Linked DNA regions of Lacibacter sp. H407. The protein of the gene in region 1 interacts with the protein of each later gene in a pairwise test. Links are inferred from orthologs where the notes say so. Each region holds a gene or a part of one and is shown on either strand. Other genes may lie near its edges.

What was found.
Region 2: the proteins of topA (region 1) and WG989_RS14420 interact in binary tests that used the Escherichia coli proteins (3 or more experiments, as listed by UniProt). The link is inferred for Lacibacter sp. H407 from one-to-one orthologs.

What each region holds. Positions count from the first base shown.
Region 1 is NZ_JBBKTU010000001.1:4,250,266-4,253,796, forward strand. What follows is about bases 304-3,502. They hold topA (type I DNA topoisomerase), read left to right. Parts: upstream 304-692; coding sequence 693-3,302; downstream 3,303-3,502. Other genes in these bases: WG989_RS18230 (hypothetical protein), read left to right, coding at 304-427; WG989_RS18240 (hypothetical protein), read left to right, coding at 3,347-3,502. In the rest of the region: more of WG989_RS18230, read left to right, coding at 1-303; more of WG989_RS18240, read left to right, coding at 3,503-3,531. UniProt on the Escherichia coli protein: Releases the supercoiling and torsional tension of DNA, which is introduced during the DNA replication and transcription, by transiently cleaving and rejoining one strand of the DNA duplex.
Region 2 is NZ_JBBKTU010000001.1:3,300,451-3,303,534, forward strand. What follows is about bases 194-2,945. They hold WG989_RS14420 (IMPACT family protein), read left to right. Parts: upstream 194-1,144; coding sequence 1,145-1,747; downstream 1,748-2,945. Other genes in these bases: ribD (bifunctional diaminohydroxyphosphoribosylaminopyrimidine deaminase/5-amino-6-(5-phosphoribosylamino)uracil reductase RibD), read left to right, coding at 194-217; WG989_RS14415 (hypothetical protein), read left to right, coding at 219-1,103; WG989_RS14425 (YdcF family protein), read right to left, coding at 1,827-2,588; WG989_RS14430 (hypothetical protein), read left to right, coding at 2,685-2,945. Also shown: more of ribD, read left to right, coding at 1-193; more of WG989_RS14430, read left to right, coding at 2,946-3,084.

The DNA.
Region 1 (3,531 bases):
ACACCGCCTGAAGTTGTTTGAATATACGACTCCTAAATACACTACAATATCAGAAGAATATCGTGGAGCCTTGTTCTACCAAATAAAGCCAAACGGCGAAATTGGCTGGATCGATCTTACTTATCAGGAAAGCAAGAATTACGAAGGCTATACGAGAGTAGGTGGATTTATAACTCTTCTTCATAACAATAATTTCGTGCTTGGATATAATAACCGAATAAAAGGAAAAAGGGGACTTGAATATAGGGTGTACGATTACGATGGTAAGATGACTACCAAGTTCATCCCCTATGATAAAAAATTTGACAACCATAGTCTGATCTCATCAACTTATATCCAAAAAGAGGATAAACACTACTTACTGCTTGCTGATTTAAATGTTATGAGGCTTGTTAAAGAGTTTATACCAATGAAAATAATATTCTGATAATTTAAAGAATAACTCAAATTTCTGTATTCATTTTTTTCAAACAATACAAAAGCTGCACATTTTCTATTCAAAAAAATAGCGCCTCGGTTCGGTTTTTAAAAACCGAACCGAGGCGCTAAAGTTCCACTGATTTTCATCTACTCATCACTCAACTTTTTTCATTAATTGCCCCTCCTGCCGCACTCTTTTCTTGCATTTATCAATCATTTTATAATATTGTGCTGCCGATGTCCCTTAAAAAGCCGGCTTGTGGAACCAACTTATGGCTAAGAATTTATTGATAGTAGAGAGCCCTGCCAAAGCAAAAACGATTGAAAAGATCCTCGGAAAAGACTTCGAGGTGAAGAGTTGCTATGGCCATATCCGTGACCTCGAAAAGGATGAAATGGGTATTGATGTCAACAATAATTTCGAACCCCGTTATATTGTGCCCGATGAAAAGGAACGGGTGGTAAAAGACCTAAAAGCACTGGCAAAAAAAAGTGATGAAGTATGGCTGGCAACGGATGAGGACCGTGAAGGTGAAGCCATCAGCTGGCATTTGTGTGAGGTGCTGGGCCTCGATCCTTACAAAACAAAGCGCATTGTTTTTCATGAAATTACCAAGCCTGCCATCCAGAAAGCAGTGCAAAATCCACGGACCGTTAACATGGATCTTGTGCATGCGCAGCAGGCCCGCAGAATTTTGGATCGGATTGTTGGTTTCGAACTCAGTCCGGTGCTGTGGCGCAAAATGAGCATGCGGAACAACCTCAGCGCAGGCCGTGTACAAAGTGTGGCCGTTCGCTTAATTGCCGAACGTGAACGTGAGATCAATGCATTTACTGCTACTTCTTCCTTCAAAATAGAAGCATTGTTTACTGCCAAAGATTTGAGCGACCGCAATGTGACGTTCAAGGCCGAAGCAAAGAAGCAAAACACGGCAGATGATGCGGAAAAGTTTTTGAACAGTTGCAAGGGTGCTACATATAAAGTAAAAGATATCCAAGTACGTCCCGGTAAAAAATCACCGGCACCTCCTTTCACCACTTCAACCTTACAACAGGAAGCCAGCAGAAAACTTGGCTACTCAGTAAGCCGCACTATGCAGCTTGCACAAAAGTTGTATGAAAGTGGTAAGATCACTTACATGCGTACCGATAGTGTGAGCTTGAGTGATACGGCTCTTGGTGATCTCACACGTACCATAAAAGGTATGTATGGCGACAAGTATCATCAGTTCCGCAAGTTCAAAAACAAAAATGAAAGTGCACAAGAGGCGCATGAAGCCATCCGCCCCACTTACATGGAAAATACAACGGTTGAGGATCAAGATCTACGTCGTTTGTATGAACTCATCTGGAAACGTACCATGGCATCGCAAATGGCTGATGCGGAATTGGAACGTACCACTGCTCTCATTTCTATTTCAAGTAACAATGAAGAATTAAAAGCCGAAGGTGAAGTGTTGAAGTTTGATGGCTTTTTAAAAGTATATCGTGAAGACAAAGATGATGATGATATCAACGAAGATGAAACACAGGAAGGCATGTTGCCACCGTTGGCAGTTGGTCAACAACTACCGCTAAATGAAATGAATGCAACGGAACGTTTCACCCGTCCTGCGCCAAGATATACGGAAGCATCGCTGGTAAAAAAACTGGAAGAGTTGGGTATTGGTCGCCCGTCTACATACGCTCCTACTATTTCAACTGTTTTGAAAAGAGGTTATGTGGAGAAACGTGACAAAGAAGGTGTACGCCGTGATTTCCGTGTGTTACAATTGAAGAACGATGCTGTGAGCAAAAGCATGGAACAGGAAAACACCGGTGCAGAAAAATCGAAACTCTTCCCTACTGATCTTGGTTTGGTGGTAACGGATTTTCTGAAACAGCATTTCGAAAGCATCATGGATTATGGCTTCACTGCACATATTGAAGGTGAGTTTGATGATGTGGCCGAAGGAAAGTTGAAATGGAACACAATGCTGGAGGAATTCTACAGTCCGTTTAAACGTGATGTAGATAACACCATTGAAAATGCTGAACGTATTAAAGGGGAACGTGAATTAGGGATTGATGCTGAAAGCGGTAAAAAGATCGTTGCACGCATGGGACGCTTTGGACCGATGGTGCAGATAGGTGATGTGAGTGATGAAGAAAAACCACGTTTTGCTGCGTTGCGTAAAAATCAAAGTATTGAGACCATCTCCTACGAAGAAGCAATGGATCTGTTCAAACTTCCATTGACGCTGGGTGAATTTGAAGGTGAAGAAGTGAGTGTGAATGTGGGTCGCTTTGGACCGTATGTAAAATTTGGTGAGCAGTTTATTTCTATTCCACGTGGTGAGGAACCATTGGAAATAACAATGGACAGAGCAATAGAACTCATCAAAGAAAAACAAACAGCCGATGCACCTGTTGCCATGTTTGAAAACAAACCGGTAACGAAAGGCAAAGGGCGTTTTGGTCCGTTCATTAAATGGGATGGTTTGTTTATCAATGTACCCAAGCGCTATGATTTCGAAAATCTTTCTGCGAACGACATCAATGAACTGATCGAAGCAAAAGTGGAGAAAGAAGCCAATCGTTTTATTGTGCGCTGGCCCGATGAAAATATTGCAGTTGAGAACGGTCGTTGGGGACCTTTCATCCGCTTTGGTAAAAAGATGCTGAAGATCGATAAAAAGAAAGACGGCGAAAAATATACCACAGAAGAAGTGGCAAAAATGCCGGTGGAAGAGATTAAGAAAATGATCGAAGCACAGATGCCGGGAGCTTTCTCAAAACAAATAAAAGCGGCTGCAAAAAAAGCAGCTACGAAAAAGAAAGCGGCTACGAAGAAGGCTGCCAATAAGAAAGCAGCGCCAAAGAAGGCTGCGAAGAAGAAATAATCGAAAGTCCCGTTAAACGGGACTTTTTTTTTGTAAATTCAACTATGGAAAAGAAAAACATTGAACAACTGAAACAAAAGATTTACGACCAGGTTGCTCAACTACAGGATGAAGTTGCTTTGCAGTTACTCGAAGAAGCAACAGAAGCCTACCTCTCTCCTAATCAGAAAGATATTATTGATGAATTATCTCCTGCGCAGATCGTAAGATTAAATGAAGCAAAACTTCA
Region 2 (3,084 bases), 950 kb from region 1 along the record:
TGTACTTGTGGAAGGTGGTGCACAACTGCTAAAAAGTTTTATTGCAGCCGGTTTGTGGGATGAAGCAAGAATCATTACCAACGAACAACTAACTGTTGTTGATGGATTAGCTGCACCACAATTGACCAACGCTGTACAAACCGGTGAACAACTCATCGGAATAGATCGAATTGTGTACTCCAGAAACTCATCATTCATTACTCATCACTCATTGTAATATGCTTTTATTGTTGCTTGGAAGTATTGTATTCAGCTCATGGTTAACGTTATCGTTTAAACTACTTGAAAAGCTTGGCATTAATACCTTCCAGGCAATAGTTTTCAATTATATCACTTGTGTTATTACAGGCTCATTTGTAAACGGCGCATTCCCCATCAACAAAGAAGTAATTGGGGAAGAGTGGTTTCCATGGGCAATGGTCATGGGAACCATCTTTATTTCGTTGTTCAACGTCATTGCAAAAACAGCACAAACAATGGGTGTGGCTGTTGCATCAGTCGGGAATAAATTATCGTTGGTAATACCTTTTCTCTTTTCCATTTACCTGTATAACGAAGATGCCACAATTTTTAAAATAGTTGGGGTAATTGCAGCACTGATTGCAGTTGTGCTTACCTGCTGGCCCGGACCCGGACATGTTGAACCTTCGGGTAAAGTAGTAAAGACAGCTTATTTTCTGTTACCTGTTGTTTTGTTTGTCGCCAGTGGTTTGCTTGATACCATGATCAAGTATGTTGAAACAACTTATATCAACGACACAAATCAAAATGCTTATCTCATCAGTGCATTTGCCGCTGCTGCATCTATTGGTATCATCAGTTTGGTATTCCTGTTTGCAACCGGACGATTAAAGTTTGAACCAAAAGCTGTTGTTGCAGGTATCGTAATTGGTGTGCCGAATTACTTTTCCATCTGGTGTCTTATGGGTGTGCTGAAAGCCTATGCGGGCAATAGCTCAGCCATCATCCCGATCAATAATATGGGAATCGTTTTATTCAGCACAGTGGCAGCATTCCTGATGTTCAGAGAAAAATTGACAAAGCTTAACTGGATCGGAATAATCATATCAATCGCTGCCATTGCACTGATCGCTTACGGTTAGTTTTTTACTCACTATTCACCATTGACCATTCACAACATTAAATGAACGAAGAATTTTATTATACCATTGCCCAACCTGTTGTAGCTGAGTTTAAAGACCGGGGTAGTCGTTTTCTGGCCTATGCTTACCCGTTAATTTCTGTTGATGATTTTAAAACAAAGATGAAATTATTGAAAGAAGAACATCCAAAAGCAGTGCATCATTGTTTTGCTTATCGTTTGGGTGTTGACGGAAATACATTTCGTGTGAGTGATGATGGTGAACCATCGGGAAGTGCAGGTAGACCTATTCTTGGACAGATCGATAGCAAGCAACTTTGCAATGTACTGGTAGTAGTGGTGCGATACTTTGGTGGCACATTATTAGGCGTGCCAGGTTTGATCAATGCGTACAAAACTGTTACATCACTCGCTCTGCAAACAACGCCCATCATTCAAAAACAAATCGAAGTGAATTATCAATTACATTTTGATTATACACGTATGAATGATGTGATGATGATCGTAAAACAATACAACTGTACTGTGGTAAAACAAGAAACGAATTTGTTTTGTGATGTTGAGATCAGTATTCCCAAGAACAGGTTAGAAGAAGTGTTGTTTAAGTTAGGGGAGATGCATACGGTTGAAGTAAGAAAGTTGTAAGTGTTAAGTCCTAGGTTCTAAGTTAATGAAGCTAGTGCCTTTTAACTCCGTACTTCGTACATCAAATCTCGTACATGCTTCAAGCTTTCCCCGTCATCTTATACACCAGCAACCCCACCACTTCTTTCAAATAATTATCCCATCCCTGGAATGCATGATGCGATGGTGTAACAGATTCCCAGAATAACTGTGGATTATTGATCGATGTAAAGTTGCATGGATAAGCAACCGTATTCAACCCGACTTTAGTAAACACCTGTTGTGAACGTTTCATATGCATGGCTGATGTAATAAGCAGGTAAGGTCCTTTCAGTTGTAATGAATCAAGCAGTTTTTTTGAATACAATGCATTCTCATAAGTATTACGGCTTTGGTTCTCACTAAGGATATCATCTTTGGCAACACCCATTTTCAGTAATTCATCTTTTACAAAGTCGGCCTCTTTGTATTGCTGGCGTAATACACTACCACTGCCGCCGCTGATAAGTATTTTTTTGATGTGGCCTAGTTTGTATAAACGAATGGCCTGTATATACCTGTCGCTTGCACTGCCATAAAAACCCTGCTTGCTTTTAAATTCAAACGAAACAAAACCTGCCAGCAAAATTCCTGCCTGGTATTGTTCTCCGCTGGTCATTACTTTTTGTTTTGCCTGCCAGTTCAACGAAAGCTTGTGAATAATGTATGGATTTGAAAATAACAGAAACCAACTGATACAAAAAATGACCCGGCGGCGTTTCCGCTGCTGATCTTTCGTAAAAAAACTGATCAGTGCAAAAATAAGCAGCCAGTTAAAGGGCGACAGTAAAAAAGAGAGGAGCTTCGATAACAGAAAAAACATGGCGTGAAGATAAAAATTTCTGCTTCCCGTAAAACTTCTTTCCGCAAAAAATGCCTTTAGCAGGGATTTTGCAGCAGATCGTTAAAATGATCTTCTATGAAACAATTACTCGTCTCAATGCTGCTGCTCGTAACCTCTGTTGCTGTTTCGGCTCAATTAAAAGTGAAGCCCGATTGTGGCGTGTTAACCGTTGATGTATTCAAAGGCTGGATCAATGAAGCCAAACCAAATATCGATCCGGAACAAATAAAAGTGAAGCTGCCCTGTTTTACTTCGTTCGAAAAAGAAGGGCCTTCTTCTACCTGCGGCGGTGGTGTATATTATGATAATAAAGGGATCCGCTTTTATACGCAGCGTGATTATATTGTGATCAGCAGTACATTCAAAGGCAAATTCACAGCCCCGGTATTAGGTGCAAAAAAATCCAGCATGTTCAGCCGTTTCGGTAACCCTAAACTGAAAGATGCTAATTGGGAAGCCTATCAAATGGCCTATG